DNA from 2 places in the Citricoccus sp. GCM10030269 genome. Region 2 is predicted to be linked to the other one. Evidence: predicted binding sites of a transcription regulator. Region 2 holds the regulator's gene; the other holds the start of a gene.
The links. Region 2 encodes HspR, which represses chaperone genes until heat shock. Its sites were predicted from a motif close to AAGTTGAGTCNNNNNGACTCAACTT; they were not measured.

Region 1: a site for HspR is predicted at 7,621-7,645, ahead of ACFQQD_RS13350 (ATP-dependent Clp protease ATP-binding subunit). Genes of this name have one in related genera too.

Annotation. Positions count from the first base shown of each region.
Region 1 is NZ_JBHTCV010000006.1:68,155-83,146, reverse strand. It holds gene ACFQQD_RS13380 (hypothetical protein) at 100-327, shown strand; gene ACFQQD_RS13375 (PucR family transcriptional regulator) at 338-1,429, shown strand; gene ACFQQD_RS13370 (phosphodiester glycosidase family protein) at 1,796-3,364, opposite strand; gene ACFQQD_RS13365 (DUF262 domain-containing protein) at 3,513-5,591, opposite strand; gene ACFQQD_RS13360 (hypothetical protein) at 5,758-6,885, shown strand; gene ACFQQD_RS13355 (helix-turn-helix transcriptional regulator) at 7,122-7,340, opposite strand; gene ACFQQD_RS13350 (ATP-dependent Clp protease ATP-binding subunit) at 7,664-10,273, shown strand; gene ACFQQD_RS13345 (response regulator) at 10,291-10,944, opposite strand; gene ACFQQD_RS13340 (sensor histidine kinase) at 10,932-12,185, opposite strand; gene ACFQQD_RS13335 (CPBP family intramembrane glutamic endopeptidase) at 12,316-13,299, shown strand; gene ACFQQD_RS13330 (SDR family NAD(P)-dependent oxidoreductase) at 13,714-14,508, shown strand.
Region 2 is NZ_JBHTCV010000006.1:192,558-207,549, forward strand. It holds gene ACFQQD_RS13895 (MMPL family transporter) at 1-1,118, opposite strand, end outside; gene ACFQQD_RS13900 (TetR/AcrR family transcriptional regulator) at 1,258-1,899, shown strand; gene cls (cardiolipin synthase) at 1,909-3,408, shown strand; gene ACFQQD_RS13910 (chorismate-binding protein) at 3,501-5,573, opposite strand; gene ACFQQD_RS13915 (MarR family winged helix-turn-helix transcriptional regulator) at 5,570-6,082, opposite strand; gene ACFQQD_RS13920 (MMPL family transporter) at 6,190-8,544, shown strand; gene ACFQQD_RS13925 (Dps family protein) at 8,568-9,104, opposite strand; gene dnaK (molecular chaperone DnaK) at 9,460-11,355, shown strand; gene ACFQQD_RS13935 (nucleotide exchange factor GrpE) at 11,507-12,307, shown strand; gene ACFQQD_RS13940 (DnaJ C-terminal domain-containing protein) at 12,399-13,412, shown strand; gene ACFQQD_RS13945 (heat shock protein transcriptional repressor HspR) at 13,409-14,026, shown strand; gene ACFQQD_RS13950 (alpha/beta hydrolase) at 14,008-14,992, shown strand, end outside.

The sequences.
Region 1 (14,992 bases), 120 kb from region 2:
GATCGTTCCTCGGCGATCGGTACGGGCGAGAGCGGATAGTCGCGGTCCACGTCACCGGTGACGTTCGGTGGGATGGATGCGGGATCGACGGCTGGAGCTGTGGCTGTCGACGTGGCTGTCGACGTAGAGGAGCTATGGCTCATGGTGGGGGTGTCCTTCAGGGAGGAGAGCGTGCTCAGGAGGGTGATAGCGCTCGAAGCTAGCAAGGACTTAAAGGCCGCTTCCACGTTTCTGGACACCCTCACAGCCACAGATCGGCCGGGGTGTACACGTGCACAATCAGGGGAAACGTTCGTGAAATACCGAGGCTCTACTGTTTCAGCATGATGACGGAACCGTGGGACCCCGCCCCGTGCGAGTGGGCCGCCGTGGACGTCACATCACCACCGTGCGGGACATCCTCACCTGGCCAGGTTTCGATGTCGAGCTGGTGGCCGGCTCGCTGGGGTTGGACCGCCCGGTGCGGATGGCCCATGCCACGGAGTTGATCGACCCACGGATGTTCCTGCGCGGAGACGAATTGATCCTGACGGTGGGCTCCGAACTGTCCGATGCCGCGGCCTGCCAGCGATTCGTGGCCCATCTGCTTGATAGCGGAGCTGCGGGCATTGCGCTGGCGATCGAGGTGGAGGGTCACGACTCCCCCGAGGATTTGGCACCAGCGGCCGAGAAGGCCGGGCTGGCAATGTTCACCGTGCCGCCGAGCCTGCCGTTCGTGGCCTTCACGGAGAAGTTCCAGGAACTCGCCGACGAGCGTCATGAATATGAACGTCTGAGGCACGAAGACGGGCGCATGTTGGACTACGTACGCCGCGGCTACGCCAGTCCGCACATTTTTCGTGAGCGGTTTCCGGAGATTCCCGGGGCTGCGTACATGGCGCTGTGTCTGCCCGAACAGGCTTCGGTGGAACTCGAGGGAGTGATCCTCGAAGGCTGGATCGAGAACCTCACCGTGGTGGTGGCCGATGAGCTCTTCGTCCGCAGATTCTCCGAGCGCAGTGATGTGCAGATGTTCGGCATCGGCAGTGCGGTTCCGCTCTCCGGCTTGGCCCGGACCATCAAGGAGGCCATGGCTACCCTGGCCATGAGTGCTCGCCGCGGCAGTGGGGCCGGCCCGCGCGATCTATCCACCTTCCCTGGATTGATCGAGCGCCTCACCCCCGAACAAGCCGCACCGTTCCGCGATCATGTGACCGGTCCCCTGCTGAAGTACGACGCTCAATACGGACGTTCCCTGTGGCCGACGCTGTTGGCCTACGTGAACTCGGGTGCCTCAGTGACGCGGACCGCCAAGGAGATGAGCATCCATGCCAACTCCGTACGGAATCGACTGAACCGGATTGCTGAACTGACCGGGTTGGACCCACACAGCCTCGAGGACCAGTTCGCCCTCGCCGTGGCCGTCCGGATGACCACTGCCCGACCGTAAGGCCTACCCCCAGTTCTTCTCAGAAATGGGCGAAGGGACATCGCTTTTTCTTATCGTGTCCGACCAGTCAGATACCTTCTCGACATCTCCAAACTGGAGATGTTCACCCCCGTTGAAAGGTCATCCTCATGGCAAGCTCGTCCTATCACTCAAGCAACCATTCCCCTCCCCACGTTCACCACACCCACGACAATTGCCCAACCGGGCAGCAGATTCCTCCCAGAAACCGTCTCCCGGGCACGGGCGGACTGCCGTTGTGCGATCAGTGCCGCAACATGTGATCTAGAAGGATCTAGACACGTCCAAATCAGGGGGTGTGCCCGGAGCTGTCTACCGGGCACACCCTTCCTGTGGGAGAAGCGGCGGTCACCGCTCCCGGATCACGATGGCATCCCCCACCGCACGCTCGCTGCCGCCGGAGGGGGAGTTCGCGAGCTCGCCGTCCACCACCATGGTGGTGGATCCTCCGCCGTCGAGGTTGATGGCGTCCACCAGCCCCAGCTGTTCGGAGAGATCGGCCGCCTCGGAAATGCTCAGTCCGACGGAATCCGTCTGCCGGCCATCCGCAGTGATGAGCACCAAGCGACCCTGCTCGTCAATCCCCGCGATAGTGCGCGGATTGCGTTGGTGGGTCCAGCCGTAGAACTGGCCCGGGTTGTCGGCATGGACCATGCCATCGCGGGCGGCCGTGATGTCCCGCTCCCCGTCCGTCAGCAGGTTGGGGCTTCCGTTGAACACTTGGGTGTGCGGGGTCATGCGCAGCTTCTTACCGCGCTCGTCGCGGTACTCGTTGGTGAGCTTGATCCGCCGGGCCTCGGTGGCGAACTCCCGCAGGTCCGCGGAGTCGTCGCCGATGGCCTGGATGGCGTACTCGCCGTCAGTCAGTTCGATGCCCCGCTCGTGGTTGACCTCCTGAACCAGGCCCCGGCGGTCAACGATCACCTCGACGCCGTCCCCTTCCGGCGTCGTCGTTCCGAAGTCCTCGGTGAACACGACGGTCTCGTCGGCATCGGTGCAGGTGACGTCATGCTTCGGTGCGTCGGTGGGGAGATCCCCGACGCCGCCGCAATTGCGAATCTTTCCGGGCACTCGATTGATGCCGTCCAGGTCCAGTTCCTCGTGACCCGAGGAGACACGGCCCTCCCACGTGAGGCGCTGGACTGAGGCGCGGCCGCTGCGGTGATCGATCACCAGGTTGGGACGGTCCCCAACGGTCTCACTGAGGATCTCCCCGTTGTACGCCGCCGCGCCGGCTGGGTCTCCGGGTGCACCGTGCTGTTCACCAAATACGAAGAACCCGCCGTTGACACCGGCCAGGGCTCCCTCGGTCAGTTCCGAGGTGGTCTCGGTGCGCTCAAGATCAGACCCGAAGGTGCCCACCACTTCTCCCTGGAAGCGGTTCGGGTCCACGGTCAGGACGTCCACGTTGACGGGGCCGCCCTCCTCGCCGGACGGCTGGTCGCCGTCCCAGCCCTCGTACCAGGTGCCGCCGGAATATCCGAGGGCCGTCACCTCAGTACGGGCGGCTTCCGCCTCAGCCTCAGTGGAGAACTCCCCCACCCGGACCCGGTGACCCAGGTAGCCGCCGGAGTCGGCCAGCCGGTCAGCGACGACGGCTTCAGCCCGCGCGTCGAGCCCGTGCTCTCGGAGCTCGGAGGCCACACGGTCAGCCGTGCCACGGCTGGCCAGAGGCGAATCCCGCACACCCTCCTGGTCCGACGGCAGCGTGATTTGCACGGTCCACGAGTACTCGGCGCCGGGGTCGCCCAGCGTGAAGGACTCGTGGGTGAGGCCTCGAGCCAGGCGCTGTTCGTCGGCAGAAGAGTCAGTGGCGGCGGCGACTGGCGCGGCAACGGTGCCGGTGGTCAATAGGGCGCACGAGAGCGCGGTGATGGTCAGGGTGCGGGCGGTGGTGCGGCGAGTTGGAGCGTTCACGGACTCCATGATGGCCCGGTCCCGCGGCGGACCTGCCCCTGACCAGGGGCAATTCGCCGAGCTGTTGCCGAGTGTTCAGATGCCGTCCTCGTCAGTTAAAACGTCTGTAGGATCCTGAAACATTGGTTCTAGTAGACGCCTGGTGCTCTTACAGTTCGTCCTTGGCGGCGGGCAAGAACGTCACGAGATCTTCTACAGTTAGACGAGCTTTCGGATCGGCTCGATCATTCTGATCAAACGTCACGCCTTCCTCCGCGAGAATATCGCGCGGGTTATCCGTGCGGTCGTTCTCGATCCACGCGAACTGAGGCGAGACTGTGCCGTCAGACTTGAGCACCCTGTGGGCGTTGGGCGCCGGTTGGTTCGCCAAATAGTTGCCCACGCTCTGTGCCGCAACACCAATAGCACTGGCGAGGTCTCCATACGTGGTCCAGCGTCCCGAAGGAAGCTCAGCCAGAATGAACCGGAGGCTCACCCAATACGTCTTGTCGGTCTTATCCGCAGGAGAGCCCTCGTCCAATGGTCCGGGCCAAAATTGAATCGCCATCTCGATAAGTCGGTCGGTCCTGGTCTGGATCTCAGCGAACGTCCATCTTTCGGCTTCCCCGATTTCCTGACTCATCTTTAAGCTGGTGCCGCGCAAGTAGGCGCGCTTCTCGTCGAATGGTCGGTTCGATTGCGGAGCGTTATAGCCGGTAAGCGTCAGGTTGCCCAGCGTGTGCACCAAGGAAGTGTGTAGTTCGGATATGGCCTCTTCGTCGTAGGACTCCGCGAGCTTTCCCCACCATTGCGGCGACAACGTCTGGGGCATGACGTGCTCAATAGTGAGGTTCGCCGGGTTGATGTGCTCTTGACTATTGAAAAGGTCTTCGAGCCAGAGCAGCACCTGTTTGCGCTGGTTGGCTCGGCCAGAGTAGTAGAAGGCTGAAGTCCGGGCGGCATCCCGGAGTGCCTGGTCGCTCACGTACTGTCGGACCTGGCGGGTGAGGTAAGTGTGGACCGTTATGTCGACGGACTGGGAGCTCTTGTCTGCGTAGAGCTCGTTCGCCAGCCCGGCCAGTTGCCGGTTCACGCCCTGACTGGCCCTCCCGGCTAAGATGCGGCGTACAAGGTAAGACTCGATGATGAGCATCGCTCGTGCGATTTCCTTTGAAGAGGCTTCGCCGTTATCGCGCATGACCAGAAGCTGAAGCACAGGTGGGTCCGTGACTGTGGCCCGCCAGTCTAGTAGGCGACGCAGTTGGCGTTGCACGGCAGGGTGTTCCTCTTCCTCGGGGTGCCACATGAGCCGGTAAATGGAGCCCAGATGGGCAAGGCGTGCCACCTCGCCAGCGACTGACTCTTCCGTCCGCAGCGATTCGAGACGGGCTTTTTGTTTGGTGTAGGTATCACGGAAGCGAACTATGGGATCACGACGGACAAGGTCGATCCAGAATAGCCATTCAATTTGATTGTTCTCCAATGTCCGCTGGAGGGACCGCCAGTGCCTGTCGTACACCTCTTGGCTTCTACTGGGAAGCCGCATGAACAGGTGATTCCGGATCAAGTCGCCTTGAGTGAGTTTCAGCCCGGTGTTGTTCAGGGATTCGAAGATGCGGTAGACGTTGTCGTCCGGCTCTGTCGAGATGGATACCAGGGATAGCCCATGTGACACGGCATCTTCGATCGCTGCGACCGTTGGATTGGATTCATCGGCAGCCGCCAAGTCCAGCAGCGCGGAAAAGTGACTGTACGCTTCGACTACCCGAGAGCTTGGGTGAGCGACTTTGGACTTATTGATGAGGGCAACGTAGTCGTCGCGGTCCTGCTGGGTCGGCAGGAGTTTGTAGCGCCCAGGTCCGTCTTCATACTGATTGACGAGGAACGTGTGCTCGAGCCGTGCCGCGTGACGGCTCCCGCCATCGGGAATCGTGCTGATGGCGTGGTCACGGATCGCGGCCAGCAGGATGGTCAACGTGGTCAGCCGCTGCTGGCCGTCAACCACCATGAACTTGGTGAGCCCGCCGGCGACAACACCGGGCGCCGGAGCGAGAACAAGTGAGCCGATGAAATGCGTTGCCGTGGCGCCGTGTTCTTCTTGGCGTTCCTCGGCGAGGCTGACGACGTCACCCCATAGAGTGTCCCATTGCTCTTTGGTCCACTGGTATGGCCGCTGGTACAGCGGGACCTGGAACTGGTAGCTGCCCTCGAGGACTTTCTGAAGCGTAACTTCTTGTGCCTTGACCATGGTTCCCATCCCATCACAGCTGGGCGCCCAAAGGTTATCTTGCGCATCGCTAATTGACCGCGATCGAATATTTCCAGTTGTTCCGGCTAATAGTCCCGTCGACTTCAACAGGGATCCGGTAACGTCATCGAGAAAGCCCTGGGATAAACGTCTGGAAGGACTCTCCGTGGTCAAAGTGCCAATCGATGACGAAGACGTGCACAGTGCCGCGATCGAGGAAGAACGGGCGAATATTCAAGAGTTCATCAAAGAACTCAGCCCCGACGACATCAAGTCCGGCGGGTGGTTTCCTAAACTATGTGCACGAGCCTTGGGCTCATACACCGAAAAGGCCACGTGGGAGTACTTCGCAGAAAAGTACAAGGGTGTGCCCGCAGACGCCATCGTTGATCAACGCATCAAAATGGCGAGCCGCTATGCCGCGATCGAAGGTGGGCTATCCGCTGGAGCCTACTCCGCTGCCATCATTGCCACTTTGGGAACCCTTGGTGGCGCTTCACCGGCGACCGTTCCGGCTTCCGTCGCCACCTTGATGGTCGACGTCGTTTTCCTTACGCAGCTCCAACTTCGCCTTGCTTATGATATTGCGGTCCTATATCGCGTACCGCTCGACGTTGAGGACCCCGACGACTTGTGGAAGCTAATCCGCGTGGCTCTCACGATCAAGGGTGGGGAAGTAGGACGCGAAGGGCTGGCCAAATTAGTACCGCCTCTGGTGCGACCAGTCATCAAGCGTTTCTACTCCAGAGGTGTCCTGAACGCAGCCAAGGGGCTTCCATTCGTGGGCAAGTTTCTGCTCCAACGGAATGTCATCAAAATTGGCATCCCTCTGGTCGGGGTTCCGCTAGCGGTCGTGGTCAATCGCTACTCGACGCTACTCGCAGGGCGTCATGCTCAGAAGGTCTTCCGAAACGACGCCAGAGTGGTCGAATTAGCCGACCGCCTCACCACAAGGAGCCAGCATCCCCAACTAATGCTGTGGGTCGCATGGCTGGTCATAGTGGCAGACCATAAGATATCCGACGACGAAGCACAGCTAATTCGACACCTCATGAAGTTTGTTCGGGAACGCCATGAGTTTTTCGACCAACAACTGGCCCATACCATTGAAATCGACCCCTCCGAAGTGTGGCAGCGGCTCAATGATGCCGAAGGTGATCTGGGGGCCATCCTCGATATGGCACGTCTAGTGGCTTTGGTCGACGGTGAAATCAACGCACTGGAGCAGGCCACGATCACAGAGATTCAAGACAGAATCGAGAGGAAGGCCGATGTTGAAGCAGATCTTGCTTGAGTTGAAATAGATCACGGCGCACTTCGAGGCGTTGAACACGAGACAAAACTATCCAATTCAACTAAGCAGGCCTTGACCTAACACGGGTGGACTACCGGGAAGTAGTGCACCGCCATAGTCGGGCAGATAACTGAAACGTACCGTCCCGTTGCCGGTCCGCTCGAGAGTTCCGGCCAGCGCTCCGGCTTTATAGACGTCCGCGACGGTGACGAATCGGAGCGACTCCAGGTCTGTGATCATCGGTCCGCCCTCAGGTGAAGGCCTAGTGCACCAGCCACGGCGGCCACTGCGCCAATGCTCGGACTGCGGCTGCCTTTCTCGATATCCCTCAGTGTCCGGTCAGACAGGCCGACAAGTTCGGCCAGCTGAGTCTGACTCAAGCCGGCTTCCCGCCGCGCAGCGCGAATGGCCCGCCCGATGGTGCTGGTGTCGCTGGTGTCGCTCACGTCTGACATGAGCCAGCCTCCACTCCGGAAAAATCATGCCGATAACGAGAAATTACCACCCATAGTGCCACCAGTCACGGCCAAACGGAACTATTCTTCCGAAACACCATCGGCAGGCATGGCAATTCCCCCACGGTTCGTCATATCGGAAGATATATTGCCGCCCATTCAGCGCGCGGACATCGAAAGACACTGCAGGCTCGCCTGCTTATACTCATCTTGAGCCTCCTCCGCTCAGGTTTGACCCGCATCACAGGAGAACTGGGAACAATCCCGCACCCCTTGTCGTTACTTGAGTCGAATGCACTCAACATCTCAACTAGGAGGGCGCTTTGCCAGCATTCTTCGGCCCCGCCGGTTCCAACGGCGAGTCCTTCGACGAGTTCATCAACCGCTACTTCCAGGGCCAGCGGACCGGCCGTCAGGGCCGACCCGTGGACATCACCGCTCTGCTGACCAAGCGCAGCCATGACGTCCTGTCCGCCGCGGCGACCTTCTCTGCGGAGCGCGGCCAGACCGACGTCGACGCTCTGCACATCCTGCGCACCATGCTCAGCGAGGAGCCGGCCGCCGCGGCCGTGCGGCAGACCGGCGTCGATCCTCAGGCCATCATCAGCGCCGTGGACGACCGCCTGCCCGCGCCGACCGAGCAGAAGGAGAAGACCGCCACGGTCCTCAACGACTCGGCACAGAAGGTGCTGCTGGACGGCTACCAGGTGGCCCGTGCTTTCGGCTCGACCTACATCGACCCTGAGCACCTCTTCTTCGCCTTGACGTTGAATCACGACTCCCCCGCCGGTCAGCTGCTGGCTCAGGCGGGCATCACCCCGCAGTCGCTGCAGGCCGCTGCCCAGCAGAATCAGCAGAATCAGCAGGACCAGCAAGCACAGCAGGCCGGCCAGCCCGGAGCAGCGGGCCAAGGCGGCCAGGGCGGCCAGGAAGGCTCCATTCTGGAGCAGTTCGGCCGTGACCTGACCGCTGAAGCGCGGGAGGACCGGCTGGATCCGGTGATCGGCCGTGCCGACGAGATCGAGCAGACCATCGAGGTGCTGGCTCGCCGCACCAAGAACAACCCGGTGCTGATCGGTGAGGCCGGCGTCGGCAAGACCGCCATCGTGGAGGGTCTGGCTCAGGCCATCGCCGACGACGAGGTCCCCGCCCAGCTGAAGGGGCGGCGCGTGATCGCCCTGGATCTGGCCGGCATGGTCGCCGGCACCAAGTACCGCGGTGACTTCGAGGAGCGGCTCACCGGTGCGATGAACGAGATCGCCGAGGACGGCAACACCATCGTCTTCCTCGACGAGCTGCACACCATCGTGGGCACGGGCGGCTCCGGTGAGTCCGGCGGCATGGACGCCGGCAACATCGTCAAGCCGCGCCTGGCCCGTGGCGACCTGCACATGGTCGGTGCCACCACGCTGAAGGAGTACCGCACCATCGAGAAGGATGCCGCGCTGGAGCGACGTTTCCAGCCGGTGACCGTGGGCGAGCCGTCGGTGGAGGACGCGGTGCAGATCCTGCACGGCCTGGCCGATCGCTACGCCGAGCACCACAAGGTGAGCTACACGGATGAGGCGCTGCGCGCCGCCGTCGTGCTCTCGGACCGGTACATCACGGACCGGTTCCTGCCGGACAAGGCCATCGATCTCATCGATCAGGCCGGTGCCCGGCTGTCCCTGAAGCGCGGACCGCACGACGCCGGCCCGGCCGTGGACGTCGACGCGCTGCGGTCCCAGCTCGCCGAGTTGGAGGCCGAGAAGAACTCGGCGGTCAACGCGGAGCACTACGAGCGCGCCGGCGAGCTGCGCGACGAGGTCAACCGCGTCAGCGAGCAGCTGGAGGCGGCGCTGGCCGAGCAGGCGAAGCGCGCTGCAGACTCGGACGGAGACAACACGTCGTCTGTGGTCGACGAGGACGCCATTGCCGAGATGGTCTCCCGTGCCACCGGCATTCCGGCCGCGCGGATGACCGAGGCCGAGAAGTCCCGGCTGGCCCGGCTCGAGGAGGAACTCCACGACCGGGTGATCGGTCAGGACGATGCGGTCGCCGCGATCGCCAAGTCCATCCGCCGGTCCCGCACCGGGATGGCCGATCCGTCGCGGCCCGTCGGGAGCTTCCTGTTCCTCGGCCCCACCGGCGTCGGCAAGACCGAGCTGGCCAAGGCCCTGGCGACGTCGCTGTTCGACGACGAGGGTGCGATGGTCCGGTTCGACATGTCCGAGTTCGGCGAGCGCCACACGGTCTCGCGTCTGGTCGGTGCCCCTCCGGGCTACGTGGGCTATGACGAGGCCGGGCAGCTGACCGAACAGGTCCGCCGTCGCCCGTACTCGGTGATCCTGCTCGACGAGATCGAGAAGGCCCACCCGGACGTGTTCAACCTGCTGCTGCAGGTGCTCGACGACGGCCGGCTCACCGACGGTCAGGGCCGCATGGTCGACTTCCGCAACACGGTGCTGATCATGACCTCGAACCTCGGCTCGGAGTTCATGTCCTCGCAGGGCGCACCGATTGGCTTCGCCTCCGGTGACGCCGAGTCCGCCCGCCGGGACGTCCGCCAGAAGGTGATGGGCCGGCTGCGGGAGTTCATGCGGCCGGAGTTCCTGAACCGGATCGATGACACCGTGCTGTTCTCCCCCTTGGAGGCGGAACAGCTCCGGGAGATCGTCGGACTGCAGCTGCGGGCCTCCGAGCAGCGGTTGGCCGCCCAGGGCATCACCCTCGAGGTCGACGACGCCGCGAAGGACTGGATCGCCGACGCCGGCTACGAACCGGCTTACGGCGCCCGCCCGCTGCGCCGGGTCATCCAGCGCGAACTCGATGACCAAGTGGCCGACCTGCTGGTCGCCGAGACCGTCCGCGAGGGCGACGTGGTCCGGGTGAGCGTCGAGGATGGTCAGCTGCTGGTGGAGCCAGCCCGGGTGCCGGAGGCTCTGGCGGCCTAACTGAGGGCAGAGTTGCGTCAGCGGGATTCGAGGACGCGGACGGCCAGTTGGACCCGGTTCTCGACGCCCAGCTTGTCGAAGATGCGCCCGATGTGGGTCTTCACCGTCGGCACGGAGAGGTACAGCTCGCTGGCGATCTCCGTGTTCGTCAGCCCGTCGGCCACCCGCGCGGCCACCTCTTGCTCACGCTCACTCAAGCCCTCGAGCGGGTCCGCCACCGGCCGACGTCGGCCCTGGTGCGTGGCCAGCGCCACCAGCCGGGCGAGCACGGCCGGCGAGACGGCCATGGTGCCAGTGGCAGCCTGCCGAACGGCGGCCACCAGGTCCTCGGGCGGAGTGTCCTTGAGCAGGAACCCCGCGGCTCCGGCCTCCAACGCGTCCAGGATGAAGTCGTCGGTGTCATAGGCCGTCAGCACCAGGATCTGGGGCGGGTCCACGGACGCTCGGAGACGACGGGTCGCCTCGATGCCATCGCACCGCGGCATCCGAATGTCCATCAGGACCACGTCCGCGCGCAGTTCCGCTGCCTGGGTGACAGCTTGCTCCCCGTCAGCGGCCTCCCCGACAATCTCGACGTCGGCAGCGCCCTCGAGGATCAGGCGCAGTCCGGCGCGCATCAGGGATTCGTCGTCGGCCACGAGGACCCGGATCGGTGAACTCAACTCGGCCATGGCACCCATGCTTCCACGGTGAAGGTTCCCTCGGCGGCACGGTGCTCCAGCCGGCCGTCGAGCAACTCGAATCGTTCACGCAGGCCGATCAATCCGTAACCGCCAGGACCCGGCGACGGTGGATCGGCGGGCAGCGGGTTGCTGGCCCGCATGATGATGCCTTCGCCCGGGCCACCTCCCAAGAACAGATGCACGGGAGCGCGCGGGGCGTGGGTGCGCGCGTTGGTCAGGCATTCCTGCACGAACCGGTAGATGGCTCGGGAGAGAACCTCCGGGAGGTGTTCGGTCCGGCTCTCCTCCAGCACTCCAGCGGTGACGAGTTCGACCGAGGTGCCAGAGTCACGGGCGGTTGTCACGAGTTCCCCCAGGGCGGCCAGGGTCGCATCCGGGGAGGTGGAGTGGTGCTCCTCGCGCAGGACGCTGAGCACCGCGCGCAGTTCCTCCGCAGCGGTGCGTGCCGTCTCCCGTACCAGTCCGGCGGTTCGATGAAGGGTCTCCTCGTCCAGGTCGGAGCGGTACTCCAATCCGCCGGCGTGCACGGAGATCAGACTGAGGCGGTGGGAGAGGCTGTCATGCATCTCGCGGGCGATCCGGGTGCGTTCGGCGGCCCGCACTTGGTCCGCGTGGGCTTCCCGCTCTCGGTGGGCGGCGGCCGCTTCCTGGTGCAGAGAGCGGATCAGTGCCCGACGATGGCGGCGCACGGCTCCGACCAGCCCGCAGATCGCCGGCACGGCCAGTGCCAAGAGCACGACGGGCCACGTCGGCACCTCCGGTGAGGGCTCCACCACGAACCCATTGACCGCCGTGGCGACCAAGAACGCGCCCGTGGCGACACCGAACCACCAGGGCCGGCGTCGGGCTGCGAAAGAGGTCAGGACGACGACGGCGGCCGGCATCGCCAGGCTCGAGACCACCGTGGTCGCCGCCACGACCATTCCGGCGGCGAAGGCCCACCCATTCACCCACCCACTGGCAGGGGTGGCAGAGTCGCTGGCACGGGTGGGTGCCGCCTCCGCCCAGGGCCGCAGCGCGAGTGGCAGCAGGCCCACGGCAAGTAGTCCCACAAACAGGTCGCCGAAGAGCAACAGGGTGATCCGCAGCGCCTCGGGATCGGGAACGGACGTCGGGTCCTCGGGCAGCATGCTGCCGCGAACCACCACGAATGCGAGGACCCCGATCAGCAGAGCCGCCACGGTGGTCCCGGCGGCGTACCACCCTGGTCGACGGATCCATCTCAACACCCCCTCAGCGTAGAACGCGGGGGCATACCGGACTGTCGTCCAAGGGGATGAACCTGGGTAGGACCTTCAGCCGTGAAGGAGCAGCTCCGTGGCCGATGCCGGACATCGCTCCCTTGGCGAGGCTGAATGCATGACCATGTCTCACGCTGTTTCTCGCACTGATCCTCACACCCGTCCCTCCGGATCTCCCCACCAACTGGCGCACGAGATGCCCTACCACCGGTTGGCCCGCCGGCCACCGCGCTACCGATGGTGGCGCCCACTGCTTGCCCTGGTCACCACGGCGGGGGTCTGGGCGGCGATGGTGCTCGCGCTCATGGTCGTCCTCGGCATAGCCGCCGTGGTCGATCCCGGACTCGGTGTTGCCGTTGACGAGGCGCTCGCCCCCGATGCACCGATGGATCTTCACCAGCCAGTCACTGCGCTGTTGGCCCTGGGGATGATCGCCATAGCACTGCCCGCGGTGTTGATCGGCGTCCGCGTTGGCGGCTGGAGGGCCGGGCTCGTGTCCTCCGTGGCAGGACGTTTTCGCTGGAGGTTGTTGGTCCGCTGCCTGGCCGTCGCCGCTGCGCTCTATGCGACCGTCCAGGGGGTTGGCCTTTTCGTGGAACAGCCCGAGGGTTTGGCGGACGACATACCTGGTCTCGCCGGTGAGGGTTTGTGGATGCTGGTCATGGTGGTGCTCGTGGTACCGCTTCAGGCCACGGCCGAGGAGTTCCTGTTCCGCGGCCTGCTGATGCAGAGCATCGGGGCCTGGCTGCGCCACCCGGCCTGGACGATCCTGCTCCCGGTGCCACTGTTCATGATCGGCCACGAGTACTCCTGGATCGGACAGATCGACATCTTCGTCTTCGCGGTCGCCATGGGCTGGCTGACCTGGCGAACCGGCGGGCTCGAGGCCGCCATCGGCCTGCACATCGTGGGCAACACCTTCGCGTTCGCCGCCGGAGCCTTCGGCCTGGCTGACCTGAATGCCACCGAGATCAACCCCTGGGCCGTCGCGATCTCGGTCTTCGTGACGCTGCTCTACTGCGCGATCGTCGGGCAGGCTCGTCGCTGGTGGGCGGCGGATGGCGCACCGTCGTTGGACGACCCCCAGACGACTGACGAGTGACGATCACGCTAGATGTGGCGACGCGCCGGTGCGGGCCCCATCCGTCGTGCACGTAACTCCCGATGGCCGGGGTGCTGCCAGCCCCTTTCTGCGTGAATCGCAGTTTTGTGTGAGTGTTCCGGAACTTTCACACAAAACCCCGGTTCTGTGTGAAAGTTCGGTTACATTCACACACTTCCGCGATTAGCCGCGTACACCGTCAAACAGCCGTCGTCCGATCTCGGGTCAGTGACGCCGGAGCGCGACGGGTCATCGCGCCATTGATCCACCTGGGCCGCGGACCGACAACAGACCGGTATCGCCATAGACGGCGGCTCTCGTACGATCAACGTGACGCGGCCAGAGCCACGCAGGCGGTCTCACGCTCAATGGGTAGCAGCTGCGGCCACAGCTGATCACTCCGAAAGGGGCTTCATGCTCATCGAGCTTCACGACCGCACCGCCTTGGTGACGGGTTCGACGCAAGGCATCGGAAATGCGATCGCCGCCACTCTGGCCGACGCCGGGGCCCGCGTGGCGATCAATGGTCGTCGGCCCGACAGCGTGGACTCGGCCATTGCGGACTTACAGTCCGAGAACGCCGAACGCGACCTCATCGCAGCGCCAGGCGACATCACCGACGACGCCGGCGCCGCCGACGTGCTCGCCGCAGCCGGTGACATCGACATCTTGGTGAACAACCTCGGCATCTTCGGGGCGACGCCGGCCCTCGACATCACCGACGAGGAGTGGCGGCACTATTTCGAGGTCAACGTACTCGCCGCCGTACGTCAGATCCGAGCTACTCTCCCGGGGATGAAGAAGCGCGGCTGGGGACGGGTGCTGAACATCGCCAGTGACTCCGCGGTCGTCATTCCCGAAGAGATGATCCACTACGGCATGTCGAAGACTGCACTGCTGGCCGTTTCGCGTGGGTTTGCGAAGGACGCCGCTGGCACCGGAGTGACCGTGAACTCCGTGATTGCCGGCCCCACGCACACCGGTGGCGTGGAGAAATTCGTCTACGAGCTGGTGGATCCCGACACCCCGTGGGACGAAGCCCAGCGCGAGTTCATGCTTGCCCACCGACCCCAGTCTCTCCTGCAGCGGCTCATCGAGCCCCAGGAGATCGCGAACATGGTGGCCTATCTCGCCTCGCCCCTTGCCTCCGCCACGACTGGCGCCGCGGTGCGTGTTGACGGCGGTTACATCGACTCGATCGTTCCGTAGGGATATCCGTCCGCGGAGACGTCAGACGTGCTCGATCGCCGCCGAGGTTCGGTGTGGGTCAACTTGTCGATGATGATAGTGACGGCGCTGTGCGAACCTCAGCTCAACCCGGCCGTCAAAGCAGGCCATCGCTCCCCTGCTCCTCCCACGGGCCAGTTGAAGACAGTGCAAGGGCACCGGCTGCAACCTGGGGAAGGCGTGGACCAGCAACTGACCAAAATGCTGGCCCGCAAGCGTGAGCTGTTCGAGAAGTACGCGTCAGCGACGTGGCGGATGCGGCGCCAGAGGCGAGGGATGTGCCTGAGGCCGAACTGACGCGCGAAGTGATTGAGGCGAAATGCGGACGGCTATTGGCCCTAATTGATATAGACTCAGATCCACCGACAATATACAAAGAAGCAATAAAACGATGCATCCATAGTGATTCCGCGCCATTCTCCAATAAGGTGGAGTTGCACACGCGACCTAGACACAGGAACCACAT
Region 2 (14,992 bases):
AGCACGGGCGTCACGGACAGCATGTCGATAGTGCCCGAGAAGGCCAGTGTGCTGGTGGCCCCGATCCCGACGCCGACCAGTGCGGTCAGGATCGGCAGGCCGGCGGCCACGAAGGTGCCCAGCATGATGAACAGCACGATGCCGGCGATGACCAGGCCGATGGCCTCCGCCGCGCCGGCGAGCTGCGGCACGGACTGCGAGAGATCGTTGGCGGGGAGGACCTCGACCCCGTCGATCTGGGCGTCGGTCAGCGTCCCGACCACCTCGTCCTTGACCTCGGTGGAGATCTCCATCAACGGGGCGGTGAAGGTCACCGAGCCGATGGCTGCCGTTCCGTCCTCGGACACGGTCCGGTACTCCTCGGCGAGGGCGAGCATGTCCTCACCCTGCTCCAGCTGGGTCTCGCCGTCCTCGAGTTCCTGCTTCTTCTGATCGAGTTCTTCCTGATTGGCCTGAATCTCTTCGCGGCCGTCCTCGAGCTGAGCCTTCCCGGCGTCCAGCTGTTGCTGCTGAGCGTCCAGGGCTGCCTGTTGCTGTTCCAGTTGGGCCATCTGGGCCGCGGGGGCGCCGGCGGCCTCCGCCTGGGCGCGGGCGGCATCCAACTGTTCTTGAGCGGCGTCGAGCTGTTCCTGACCGGACTGGAGCTCGGCTTCGGAGGCCTCGAGCTGTTCCTGCGCTTCGTCGATCTGCGCCTGACCGTCTTCCAGTTGGGTCCGGCCCTCCTCGAGCTCGGCACGGTTGTCCTCGATCTCCTGCTGGTTGGAGTCCTTCTCCGCCTCGGTGGCGAAGGGATCCAGGACGGAATCCACGCCGTCGAGCTCCTCAACCTCCGTGAGCAGATCCGCGATCTCCTGACGCTGAGCGTCAGTGAACTCGGTACCGTCCTCCGTGCGGAACACCACGGAGCCGGAGCCATTGGCCGCCTCGGGGAACTCCTCCGAGAGCCGATCGGTGACCTGGCTGGTGGGCGTTCCGGGAATGGTGATGGAGGTGGTCAGGGTCCCGCCGAAGGCCAGGAACCCGCCGACGGACAGGGCCAGGACGACGACCCAGGCCCCGATGACCGCCCAGGGGCGCTTCGAGGAACCGAAGCCGAGTCGGTAGAGCAGTTCTGCCATGGAAAGGCGCTCCTTCGGAGGAGATGAGTACAACGATGGGTCCAGACGGGTGACGGGTCGGAATGGTTGGGGGGACGGACCGACCCGTCACCGACTATAGTGGACGGAACGTCTCGTATCGAAATAGGCGATGGAGAGAATGACCACGGAGGTTGTGGTGAACGCTGACGAATTGAGGGGACCGACTGAGCATCGGGGCCGGCCGCGGAGTGAGAAATCCCGCGTGGCCGTGCTGCAGGCGGCGGCGGACCACATGGTGGACTTTGGCTTCCAGGACCTCACGGTGGAAGGGCTGGCGACGTCGGCCGGTGTGAGCAAACAGACAATTTATCGCTGGTGGGGGTCCAAGACCGACGTCGTCGTCGAGTCCATGGCCGAGGGCTACCTGGTGAGTCCGCTGGGTGGTCCGGCAGACACGGGGGACCTGCGTGTCGATCTGGAACGGTGGATCGGCGAGCTCAAGGCCGAGATCGAACAACCGGAGTCGGCGCGATTGGTGCAGGCCATCCTCTCAGCACTGACCTCAGCGGGAGGGACCTCCTCAGCGATCCAAGCCTCCCTCATCCGCCCGATCATGGAAAGCCTGGACGAACGCTTCCGCGCGCACGACCGCACCCACCCCGGCAGCCTGCCGGCGCCGCCGTCGTTCTTGGCCGAGACCGTGGGGGCGAGCCTGCTGTTGCACGTGATGTTCTCCCTGCCGATGTCCTCGGAGTGGATCGACCAGCTGATGAGCCTCGTGACGCCTTCACGGGACGGCGATCACTCGAGCCGACCGTAGGCTGAGGAAATGCTCTGGCCTGTCGCTGAGTTCAGCACCTTCCCCACGTGGCTCAGCGTGGTGTTCTGGGTCGTGGACGTGGGTATCCGCGTACTGCTGCTCGGCATCGTCCCGGGTGGCCGTCGTCCCGCCGTGGCCATGGCATGGCTGCTGATCATCTTCTTCCTGCCGTTGCCCGGTCTGGTCCTGTTCCTGCTGTTCGGCTCGTTCCGACTGGGCGGGCCGCGCCGTTCACGCCAGCGAGCGGTCAGTCAGGCCCTGGGCCGGGCCACCGCGCATCTGGAACTGCCCAACGACGCCGGCCAGGCGCCCGGATACGTGGCCTCGGCGGCCGCATTGAGCCGGAATCTGACGAGCTTTCCCATGTTGGACGGCAACGGGTTCGAGTTCATCACGGACTACCGCGCCTCCCTGCAGAGGATGGCCGATGACATCGACAACGCGAAGCACTACGTCCACCTGGTCTTCTACATCCTGGCGGACGACCCCGAGGATCGGCAGGGCTACACCTCGGTGGTGCTGGAAGCCCTCGAGCGCGCCCATCGGCGCGGGGTGAAGGTGCGCATCCTCTTCGACCACATCGGTTCGCTGCGGGTCAGGGGCCATCGGAAGCTGCGGCAGCGACTCGACGCCGCGGGACTGGAATACCACGAGACCATGCCGGTGCTGCCCTGGCGCGGCAAGTATCAGCGCCCGGACTTGCGCAACCACCGCAAGATCCTTGTGGTGGACGGACTCGTCGGCTACACGGGCTCGCAGAACCTCATCGAACCCGGGTACAAGCAGCCCGCAGCACACCGGATGGGCCGCGCCTGGGTGGACCTGATGGCCCGGGTCACCGGCCCGATCGTTGCCTCGCTGGACATCGTGTTCGTCACTGACTGGTACTCGGAGACCGGCGACCCCCTCGAGGGGGCGATCCGGGATCCCGACCCGACGGAGCTGGACGTGGACGAGGGCAGCATCGCCCAAGTGATTCCCTCCGGACCGGGTTTCGCCAATGAGAACAATCTGCGCCTGTTCAACTACCTCTTCTACTCCGCGAGCAAACGACTCGTGGTGGTCTCCCCGTATCTGGTGCCGGACGACTCGATGCTCTACGCGCTGACCACCGCGGCCCAGCGGGGCGTTCACGTGGAGCTCTACGTCTGCCGCAAGGCCGATCAGTTCATGGTCCACCATGCCCAGCAGTCCTACTACCACGCCCTGTTGGAGGCGGGGATCCAGATCTTCCGCTATCCCGATCCGAATGTGTTGCATGCCAAGTTCTTCACGATCGACGAGGACGTGGCCGTGTTCGGATCCTCGAACATGGATATGCGCTCCTTCTCGCTGAACATGGAGGTCTCCGTGTTGACGGTCGGCTCAGAGATGGTCGATGCCCTTCAGTCGGTGGTGGAGCAGTACCGATCCGTGTCCGAGGAGCTGACCCTCGAGCAATGGGAGGGTCGGCCGCGACTCAAGCGCTGGGTGGACAACGTCTTCCGCCTCACCTCCGCTCTGCAGTAGCGCCGAACATCGCTTTGCGGGCAGAACGAACCGGTTCGTTCTGCCCGCAAAGCGATGTGGCTGGGCGGGAGCATCACCAAGAGCCACCCAGCTCAGAGTGGGAAGGTGGAACCCAGGCTCCGAAGCACCCCATGGGCCTTGGTCCGTACTTCCTCCCATTCCTCCTCCGGAACCGAATCCGCGGTGATGGCCCCGCCGACGCCGAGGGTTAAATCGGTTTCGCTCGTCTCGCCCGTCTCGCTCGTCTTGCCCGTCTCGCCGGACTGCCGTGGGACGGCCACGAGGGTGCGAATCAGCACGTTGAGATCGGCGGCGCCGTCGTCGGAGAGGTACCCGGCGACCCCGGAGTACACCCCGCGTGGCCCAGATTCGAGGTGTTCGAGGATGTGCATGGTCGAGATCTTGGGTGCACCGGTCATCGAACCCGGAGGGAAGGCCGCGGCCAGGGCGTCTGCGCGAGGAACGCCGTCCTCGAGTTGAGCCCGCACCGTGGAGACCATCTGATGAACAGTCGGATAGGACTCGACGGCGCACACCCGCGGAGCGGACAAGGTGCCCGGCCGAGCGAAGCGGGACAGGTCGTTCCGCGCCAAATCCGTGATCATGATGTTCTCGGCCCGGTCCTTGTCCGAGGCGGCGAGGTCCTCTGCCAGAGCCCGGTCCTCATCCGGGGTCGCACCGCGCGGGCGGGTGCCCTTGATGGGTTCGGTCACCATCCAGCCGTCCACTGACATGGAGAGAAAACGTTCGGGGCTCGTGGAGAGGATCTCCACGGACTCGGCACGCAGATAGAGATTGAAGGGCGCACGGTTTGCCGCCGCCAGCTCTCGGTACGTGGCCCACCCGTCGAACGAGGCCACCGTGGATTCCAGGTGAGTGGTCAGACACACTTCATAGGTGCGGCCCTCGTAGATCTCATGCTGGGCCGAGCGGATCTTCGCCAGATACTCCTCGCGAGAATCCCTCACCCTGAACACCGGCGGCGTTTTGCGGGCAGAACGAACCGGTTCGTTCTGCCCGCAAAGCGGGAGGGAGGTGAGGGACTCGGCCCAGGTGGGTCCCTCAGGATCGTCGGTCGCCCAGAACAGGGTGGTGGTCTCGGCCATGTGGTCCACGGTGGCCCCGCGACCGGGACGGAACAGCAACGCCTCCGGCGGGCCGGTAGCGGCGTCAACCGTGGCCGCACCATCCGGTGAACCGGCCTCGCGCTTGAGCCCATACCCGATCCAGCCCATCCATCCGGGCTGGAACGGTCCGCCGGACTCAGCGTGACCACCAGTGCCGGGCCACACGGAGGCCAGCCAGGCGAAGAACCCTCCCTTGCGGCGCACCGTGAGATGGCCGCTGCGGACGGTGGTGGTTCCGGCGGTATGGGTGGCGATCGCGGAGGCGCCAGTGGCCAGACCGATCAGCGAATATCGACTGCGTTCCGGTGCCGGCGTCACGTCGTGGTCGGAGCTCTCCAGCAGCAGCGCTGTTCCGGAATCAGGACCCCCTGCCGCAGAAAACAGGCTCTGCGGGTCCATAGCACCTGACACCGTGAGGTGCTTCCAGCGTGGCGGCGCGGGTGCCGGAATCAGGTTCAGAGCCCCTTCCCAGCCCGGCAGGGCGCGCAGGCCTTCCACCAGCTGGACGGCCGCGTCAGGAAGCGAGCCGGGGCCGTCCACGAGGAACCACGCGGCGTCAGCGACGTCGTCGGTGGCCAGGTAAGCCTCTTCCTGGGCTGCCCAGCGGTCCCAGTGCGCGGCGAACACCTCGCCGTCTCGGTGCAGTGCCCGGCGCTTGCGCTCGGCGTCGTCCATCTGCACCCACGCAACGGCGTCCACGAGTGGGCGGGCCTGCCGGTTCCCGGCGCCCACACCCTCCAGAATCACGACGTCGGCCGGATCCGTGTGGCTGAGTTCTCCCGGTGTTGCGGTGGTCCAGTCCCAGCGGCGCCAGTGGGCCGTCCGTCCGGCGGACAGCGGCTCGACGACGTCCTGGTGGTAGGCGGGAAAGCACGCGGTCAAACCGTCCCAACCGGGGTAGATGGAGTCCAGATGGAAAACCGCGACGGTCAGATGTGGGCGCAGGAGGGCGGCGGTCTCCAAAGCCAGGGACGTCTTGCCCGCCCCCGAGCGGCCGTCGATGGCCAGCACCAGCGGTGTACGGTCGGCTGGTTTCATGTCGTCGCCGGTGAGTCGGGTGAGTCGCGGGAAACGGATGAATCGGAGGCATCAATGCTGTCGAGGGTCTCCGTGGCGGCCTGCAGGACGTCAACCGCCGTCTGCATCTGCTCGGGTGAGAACTCCGCCAGTCGATCGGTCAGTCGTTGTGCGAGTGGCCGGAAGATCGCGCGACCATCGTTGGTCGCAGAGTCGGTGTGGCTGATGTTCACTCGGCGACGGTCTGTGGTCGAGGGGCTCCGCCGGGCATGACCGTTGGCGACCAGCCGGTCCACCAGCGCCGTGGTGGAGGCGGAGGTGAGGTTCAGCAGTCGGCCCAGATCGGTGGGGGTGGTCTCCAGGCCGGCGGCCTGGCGCTGCATCAAGATCGTCAGGGCGCGCAGGTCCGTGCGGTGCACGCCATGGTGATGACCGGCGGCCTCGGTCGTTCGATCCGCCGCCTCTGCGTAGCGGCGAAGAGCCTGAACCAATGCCGGGAGCTCGGTGGACTCCTTGCTCGCGCGGGCCATGGGTCTCCTTCCGCCGGACGCAGGGCCCCAGTCTACTGAGCATCTCGACGCCGATGGCCGGGCGGAAAAACCTCTCGATTATCGAGGTATTGCGGTACGGTGAGTCAATGTCCCCCGCGCCGTCTCCCACGCAGTCGTCCACGTCGCCATCCGCACCGCCCCGGCACCGGGCCGGATCTCGGCGTGGTCCGCGACTCTGGTCGGGAGTCGCCGTCCGGGTGGCCGCGGCCGCCGTCGTGGTGCTGGCATGGCTGGCCGGGACGGGGCTGGGTGGGCCGACCTTCGGCCGGCTCGGTGAGGTGACCTCCAATGACCAGGCGACGTTCCTGCCCGCGTCGGCCGAATCCACACGGGCCGGCGAATGGGCCAGTCGCTTCACCGACGGAGACCAGATCCCGGCACTGATCGTGGCCGAACTGCCCGGCGGCCAGATACTGGCGGAGGGCTCTGGTGAAATGGCGGCCCTCTCCGCTTGGGGGGAGAAGCTGGGCGCAGTCGACGGAGTGGATCAGATGGTGGGGCCCGTGCCGTCGGAGGACCGGGAGGCCATCCAATACATCGCCCTCATCAATGCCGAGTCGGCAGAGCCTGATGTGGTCGTGGAAGACCTTCGCCGGGTCCTCGAAGCGGCGAAGACCGATCCGGTCGCGGCGGGTGCGGAAGACCTGGCCGGCGTGAACGTCCATGTGACCGGGCCGGCCGGACTGTCCGCGGATCTGGCCGGGGCCTTCGCCGGGATCGATGGTGTGCTGCTGGCCGTGGCGCTGGGAGCGGTGTTCCTCATCCTGGTGCTGGTGTACCGGTCGGTGCTGTTGCCGATCCTGGTACTGCTGAACTCGGTGGCAGCACTCTGTGTGGCCGTCCTGACGATCTATGGGATGGCCTCTGAACAATGGATCGCCCTCAACGGTCAGTCACAGGGCATCCTGTCCATCCTGGTGATCGGCGCCGCGACCGACTATTCGCTGTTGATGGTCGCCCGCTACCGGGAGGAGCTGCGGCGGGAACCGCGCGTGTGGTTGGCCGTGCGTTCGGCCTGGCGCGGATCTTTCGAACCGATCACGGCCTCTGCGGCCACCGTGGCGCTCGCACTGTTGTGTCTACTGATTTCCGACCTCAACTCCAATCGCTCCCTGGGACCGATCGCGGCCTCGGGCATCGTGCTGGCATGGGCGGCGTCGTTGACCTTTCTGCCCGCGGTCCTGTACCTCTGCGGGCGCTCCGCCTTCTGGCCCGCCATTCCGCGGCCCGCGGTGGTGAATCGGCCGAAAGGATCGGTGGCGGATCAGGCACCCGACGTCGCCATGGAGCCCCTGGGCGATCGGGTGCACCACGGCGTGTGGTCCCGCATCGGTGCCATGGTCGCCCGCCGGCCACGAACCGTGTGGATCGTGACGTCGATCGTGCTTCTGGTCGGGGCCGGGGGAGTGACGCAACTGCAGGCCAGTGGCGTGGCACAGTCCGACGTTCTCCTGGGGGAGTCGGACGCGAAGGCCGGCCAGGTCGTCCTCAGCGAACACTTCGACGCCGGAACCGGAGCTCCGGTCACGGTGATCGCCCCGGCGGAACGCGGAGATCAGGTACTGCAGACCGTGCAGGCCTACGAGGGCGTGGCCTCGGCCTCCTTGACCGCCGACGGCGGCGCTCCCGCCGGTGCTCCTGCCGGCTCGCCCGCTGGCGCTCCCGGCGACCAGCAAGGCGACCAGGAAGGTGCCCAGCAAGGCGAGGCGACGGCGCCGCTGGAGGTCGACGGGCGGGTGTACCTGCAGGCCACCCTGACCCATCCGGCCGATTCCGCGGAAGCGGAGAGCACGGTGGTGGATCTGCGGCGATCGCTGCACGATCTGGACCCGGACATCCTCGTGGGAGGCACCACGGCCACCGCTCTGGACTCGAACACCACGGCTCAGGCGGACCTGAAACTCATCATCCCGCTCGTGCTGCTCGTGGTGCTGCTCATTCTGATGGCTCTGTTGCGGTCGATCCTGGCCCCGGTGCTGCTCGTTCTGGCCACCGTGCTGAGTTTCGGCACGGCGATCGGGGTGTCCGCGCTCGTGTTCAACCACGTGTTCGGGTTCCCGGGCGCGGACCCCAGTGTGCCGCTGTACGGGTTCGTGTTTCTGGTGGCCCTGGGCGTGGACTACACCATCTTCCTGATGACCAGGGCCCGGGAGGAGGCGGCGCAGATCGGGACGCGCGCCGGTGTGCTGAAGGCCCTGACCGTCACGGGCGGGGTGATCACCTCGGCCGGCGTGGTGTTGGCGGCCACGTTCGCCGCGCTGGCCGTCATCCCCCTGATGTTCATGGTGCAGCTCGCCTTCATCGTGGCGTTCGGAGTGCTGCTGGACACCTTCCTGGTGCGTTCGCTGGTCGTCCCGGCAGTGACGCTGGACATCGGTCCGGCGGTCTGGTGGCCGTCGAAACTCAGCCGAGCGTCCGGTCGGCGGAAGGTGGCGGGCTGATCAATCCCGCGATGCAACCCGGTTCAGTTCTCGTGGTGCAGTTCGCCGGTGTTGTTGCTGAGGAACGAGCGCAGGAACCACTGGAACAGTTCGAGCTCACGCGTCTGACCGACCAGCAGATCCTCGGCCATGGGATCCAGCTTGCCGACCTCTTCAATCGCGTTGCGGTGGTCGGCGATGACGCCGGTGTACACCTTGTCCAGGGCGGAGATATGGGTCAGGGTGTCGGCGCGGCCGACGGCGTAGTCGTCCCACGTGCGCTCGGCGGCAATGGCCCCGGGGGTGCCCTGCGGCGACAGGCCCATGGTGGCGACGCGTTCGGCCACCTCGTCCACGAAGCCGCGGACCACGTTGACCTGCGGATCCAGCATCTCGTGCACGGCGATGAAGTTCGGCCCGACCACGTTCCAGTGCGCATGCTTGAGCGTCAGCTGGAGATCATTGAGGGCGTGCAGCCGCATCTGGAGGATCTCGGCGACGCGGTGGCCGTCCTCGAGGTCAACGCCGGGGACGGTGTACTTCGCCTGGACGTCCTTGGCTGAGCTGTTCTGTGTTGCCATGATGTCTCCTTTCCCCGCGGCGCGGAATCCAGTTGCCGCGCCGGTGCCGCTCTGTCGATGACCTCACTCAAACACCCCTGCGAATTCTCCGCAAGGTCTCCTGGTGCGCGGTCTCGGCGGAGTCTCTCCGGTTCAGGTCGGCATTGGGGAATGAATCATCGACCGCTCTCGTTGGACGAGGTGACGCAAGTTGAGTCGGGGTGACTCAAGGCAGATTGACATCCGGACGCCGGCATGAAACCTTGAGTCTTGAACGCTCAGGTGGCCGGTCGCGGAAGCCTCACTCCGCCGGTCAGGAAGAGCGACTGACTCAGTAGCTGACCAACGATCCGTCCGTCAAGGAAAGGAACCGCCCATGTCCCGTGCAGTGGGAATCGACCTCGGAACCACCAACTCCGTCGTGTCCGTACTGGAGGGTGGCGACCCGGTCGTCATCGCCAACGCCGAAGGCTCCCGGACCACCCCGTCCGTCGTCGCCTTCTCCAAGTCCGGAGAGGTCCTGGTCGGCGAGATCGCCAAGCGCCAGGCCGTCAACAACCCGGACCGCACCATCGCCTCCGTCAAGCGCCACATGGGCACTGACTGGAAGGTCGAGATGGACGGCAAGCAATACACGCCGCAGGAAATCTCCGCGCGTACCCTGATGAAGCTCAAGCACGACGCCGAGGATTACCTGGGCGAGAAGGTCACCGATGCGGTGATCACCGTGCCGGCGTACTTCAACGACGCCGAGCGCCAGGCCACCAAGGAAGCCGGCGAGATCGCCGGCCTGAACGTCTCGCGCATCATCAATGAGCCGACGGCGGCCGCGCTCGCCTACGGCCTGGACAAGGGCAAGGAAGACGAGCTCATCCTGGTCTTCGACCTCGGTGGCGGCACGTTCGACGTCTCCCTCCTGGAGGTGGGCAAGGACGAGGACGACTTCTCCACCATTCAGGTTCGCTCCACCGCCGGCGACAACCGCCTCGGCGGTGACGACTGGGACCAGCGGATCGTCGACTGGCTGCTGTCCCAGGCCAAGTCCAAGGGCGCCGACCTGTCCAAGGACAAGATCGCCCTGCAGCGCCTGAAGGAGGCCGCCGAGCAGGCCAAGAAGGAACTGTCCTCGGCTTCCTCGACGAACATCTCCCTGCAGTACCTCTCCGTCACGGCCGACGGTCCGGTGCACCTGGACGAGCACCTGTCCCGTGCCAAGTTCCAGGACATGACCTCGGACCTGCTGGAGCGCACTCGGAAGCCGTTCGAGGACGTCATCAAGGAAGCCGGCGTGTCCATCAAGGACATCGACCACGTGGTGCTCGTCGGCGGTTCGACTCGTATGCCCGCCGTGACCGAGCTCGTCACCGAGATGACCGGCGGCAAGGAGCCCAACAAGAGCGTCAACCCGGACGAGGTCGTCGCCGTCGGCGCCGCCCTGCAGGCCGGTGTGCTGTCCGGTGACCGCAAGGACGTGCTGCTGATCGACGTCACCCCGCTCTCCCTCGGCATCGAGACCAAGGGTGGCGTGATGACCAAGCTCATCGAACGGAACACCGCCATTCCGACCAAGCGGTCAGAGACCTTCACGACGGCGGAGGACAACCAGCCCTCGGTCTCCATCCAGGTCTTCCAGGGTGAGCGTGAGTTCACCCGGGACAACAAGCCGCTGGGCACCTTCGAGCTGACCGGCATTGCGCCGGCCCCGCGCGGCATGCCGCAGGTCGAGGTCACCTTCGACATCGACGCCAACGGCATCGTCCACGTCTCGGCCAAGGACAAGGGCACCGGCACCGAGCAGTCGATGACCATCACCGGCGGCACCTCGCTGTCCGATGAGGACATCGATCGCATGGTGAAGGACGCCGAAGCCCACGCCGCCGAGGACAAGGAACGCCGCGAGGCCGCTGATCGTCGCAACCAGGCCGAGCAGACCGCCTACTCCGTGGACAAGCTGCTCTCGGACAACGGCGACAAGCTGCCCGAGGACATCAAGACCGAGGTCCAGGCCGACGTCGACGCCCTCAAGGAGGCCCTGGAGAAGCAGGACAACGACGACGAGGTCAAGGCCGCCTACGACAAGCTGCAGGCGTCCCAGACCAAGATCGGTGAGGCCCTCTACGCCTCGCAGGCCGCCGACGCCGGTGCCGGTGCCGAGGGCGCTGCTGCCAGTGACGGCTCCGCCCAGGCTGAGGACGAGGACATCGTCGACGCCGAGGTCGTGGACGAGGACGAGGGCAACGAGGGCAACGAGGAGAACAAGGACGGCAAGTAAGCCGGCCGGTACTCCTCGAGTCCCTGCCCTGATTCTCATCTGACACCCGGGCCCGCCTGAGCACTGCGGGCCGCCGGGCCCGGTCGGGCCGGACCACGTACATCGATGCGCGGCCGGCCCGATCGGGGCTCCGGAGGAAAGGACACACACCATGGCGAACCACGGAAACGACGAAGAACGTGAGCACGAGGAGCCGGTGAGCTTCCAGGACAAGCGTCGGGTCGACCCGGAGACCGGGAAGGTCCGCGGGCCCGGCGCCGCAGCGGACTCCGGTTCCGGCGATGCTGACGGAGACGCGCTGTCACAAGCCCAGCGGATCCTCAACGACGCCGCCGGCGAGGTCGGCGACGAGGGCGCCAGCCCGGAGGAGACCGTGGTGGCCGGCAACGCCGGAGGAACACCGCCGGTCGACTCGGACACCGACGCGCAGAACGCCGACGCGCAGAACACCGCCGCGCAGAACAACGCCGGAGCCAGCGCTCGTGAAGAGGAACTGCGCAATGACCTGCTGCGGGTCCAAGCGGAGTTCGTGAACTACAAGCGCCGGGTGGACCGCGACCGGGACGTGGCCAAGGACAACGCCATCCAGTCGGTGCTGACGGCACTGCTTCCGGTGTTGGACGATCTGGATGCGGCTCGTGCGGCCGGAGATCTTCCGGAGGGGCCGGTCTCCTCGATCGCCACCAAGTTCGAAACGGTGCTGACCGGATTCGGCTTGGAGCGTCAGGACCAGGACACCCTGGCCGGCCAGGCGTTCGATCCGACTCACCATGAGGCCATGCTGCGCCAGCCCAACTCGGAGATCCCCGAGGGGCACATCGTGCAGGTCTTCCGCAGTGGCTACATCCGCGGGGAGCGCGTGCTGCGCGCCGCGCAGGTGATGGTCTCGGCGGGCGACGAAGGTGGCGACAGCAGCGGAGCCGAGCCGGCCGGAGGCGAAGCCGAGGCGTGAGCCCAAGCCGGCGGGCCGACGTCGTGACCCGCCGGCTGGTCGGCACGCCGATGGAATAACACTGGACCGTTCGACGGGGAAAGGAGGCACCATGGCCTCACAGGATTGGGTAGACAAGGATTTCTACGCCACGCTTGGTGTCTCCAAGGACGCCTCGGAAGCCGACATCAAGAAGGCGTACCGGACGCTGGCCCGGAAGTTCCACCCGGACCAGAACCCCGGCGACGACGCGGCCGAGAAGAGGTTCAAGGAGATCACCGAGGCGAACGCGGTGCTCTCGGACCCGGAACAGCGCCAGCAGTATGACGCGATTCGCTCGATGGGCTCGGGCGCCCGGTTCTCCGCACCGGGAGCTGGCTCCGGTGGTGCCGGAGGCGGCTTCGAGGACGTCTTCGGCGGGTTGTTCAACACCGGTGCCGGCCGCGGTGGAGCTCGGTCGGGATACTCGACCGGTGACATCCCGCCCGAATTCGCTGACCTGTTCGGTGGTTTCAGCGGTGGAGGCTTCGGTGGCCAGAGCGCCGGCGGCCGCGGAGGATTCGGTGGGTACGGCACTCCGACCAAGGGAGCCGACCGCACTGCTACCTCGACCATCTCCTTTGCGGGGGCGATGCGCGGCACCAGGATCTCGTTCCGGGACTCGGACGGCGAAGTCATTGATGTCCGGGTTCCCGCCGGAGTCAAGGACGGACAGAAGGTGCGGGCTCGCGGCAAGGGCTCGCCCGGCCCCGGCGGAGCGGGTGACCTGATCGTCACCGTCAAGGTCGAAGAGCATCCGTTCTTCCACCGGGACGGGAACAACCTGCGGATCGAGGTGCCCGTCACCTTTGACGAGGCAGTCCTCGGGGCGACCATCGAGGTGCCGACTCTGGAAGGACCGGTCAAGGTGAAGGTCCCGGCCGGCTCATCGTCCGGACGCGTGCTGCGCGTGAAGGGACGAGGCGTGAAGCCGTCCAAGGGATCCGCCGGCGATTTGTTGGTGGAGCTCCAGGTTGCGGTCCCGTCGACACTCTCCGATGAGGCCCGTGCTGCAGTCGAAGCCTATGCCGCCGCGACGGAGGGGCATCGCCCTCGAGCGGGGTTGGCGGATAAGGCACGGCTGTGACGACGTTCTGGGACGAACCGCTCTACGTCATCTCGGTCGCCGCCGAGCTGGCGGACATGCACCCGCAGACCCTGCGACAGTACGACCGCATGGGCCTGGTCGTCCCGCAGCGTCAGGGCGGGCGTCACCGCCGGTACTCCCGCCAAGACGTCGAGCGGCTGCGGATGATCCAGCAGCTCAGCCGTGAAGGGGTGTCACTGGAGGGCATCCGGCGGATCGTGGAGCTGCAGTATGAGGTCGATCGGCTGCGGGACACCGTGGCCGAGCTCGCCGCCCAGATTCAGGATTTCCAGGCCTATGCCCGGTATCCCCGCGTGTTCACGGCCGGCGCCGCCGGGGACGTGACCACCACCTTCGACGCCGGCCCGGACGGCACAGCGCAGCGCCCGTCGCCAGGCGGGACCAGAACAGCCCGGCAGCGGGCACGGCGTGCCGCGCGCTGGCTGCGGCGACCCGGCGTCATCGCCGCCGGCCCGAGTATCTCCGAACTCACGGCCGGGCCGGTCTCCGGATCGTCTGGCGCGTCAGCCGGATCGCCGGGAGCACTGCCGGGCGCACTGCCCGGTGGAGCCGGCTCGGGACCTCGGGCGCTGCTGTGGAAGTCACAGGACTGACACCGGATCGGGGCGTCCCGTTCCGTGACATCTGGACCTCCGCCGAACAGCGTGCCACCCGGGCCCGGCTGCGCGCAGACATGCGGCGTCGCCAGGGCCTGGGGGCACGGCAGAAGTCCGCCCTGGACGGGTTGGTGCATGCCCTGAGGCGCGAGTCGATGGATCGGTCCTTCCCGGAGAGAATCCTGCTGTCGTACGACCTCGGCAGCCGCTTCCGGTCGCCCGCGGCGATCGTGGCCGTGGGTGAGATCGACACCGCCACCCACGTCAGCTGGCAGGTTTCCGGCATGGGCATCTCCGTACACACCGCCATGTGGGGCTCCGTCAAGGAGGCGGCCCAGCTGTGGGCAGCGCAGAAGTCCGCCGGAGCGGAACACCCGTGTGTGATCTCCTGGCTCGGCTATCAGCCGCCCGGCCCCTGGGGCGTGCTCTCCAGCCGATCCGCCCTGCGCGGCGGCGCCCGGCTGGCCCTCCACCTCAACAGTTGGTTCGACCATTACGAACGGCTCAGAGCCGAAGACCGGTCGGGGCGGACACCGCCACGTCCTCACACTGCAGTGGAGGCGCACTCCTACGGCACCGTGGTGGCCGCTCGGGCCCTGCAGATCCTGCATCGGAGCTCGCCATCCCGGAGCATCGATGCTCTGGTCGTCTCCGGTGCGGTGGGCTTGCCCCGGGATCTGGCCGGCGACCCGGCCGCCCTCGGCATGAGCGAGGAGCGGATCTACACCGCCCTGGCGGACACCGATTACCTGTCCCGGCTCGCGCTGTGGTTCTCCGGCCGCCGACAGTGGACGCGGGCCACCGAACTCAAGACCACGGCCGACGAGGAGCGCAACCTGGCGGCCGCCGTCGGGCACAACACCTCTCGCTACCGCCCGGATGCCCGGCTCTTTCGCCGGGGGCGCGGCTACCGGGACCCCGGGACCGCCTCGCTGTATCGGATCGCGCGGGCGACCATCGGCC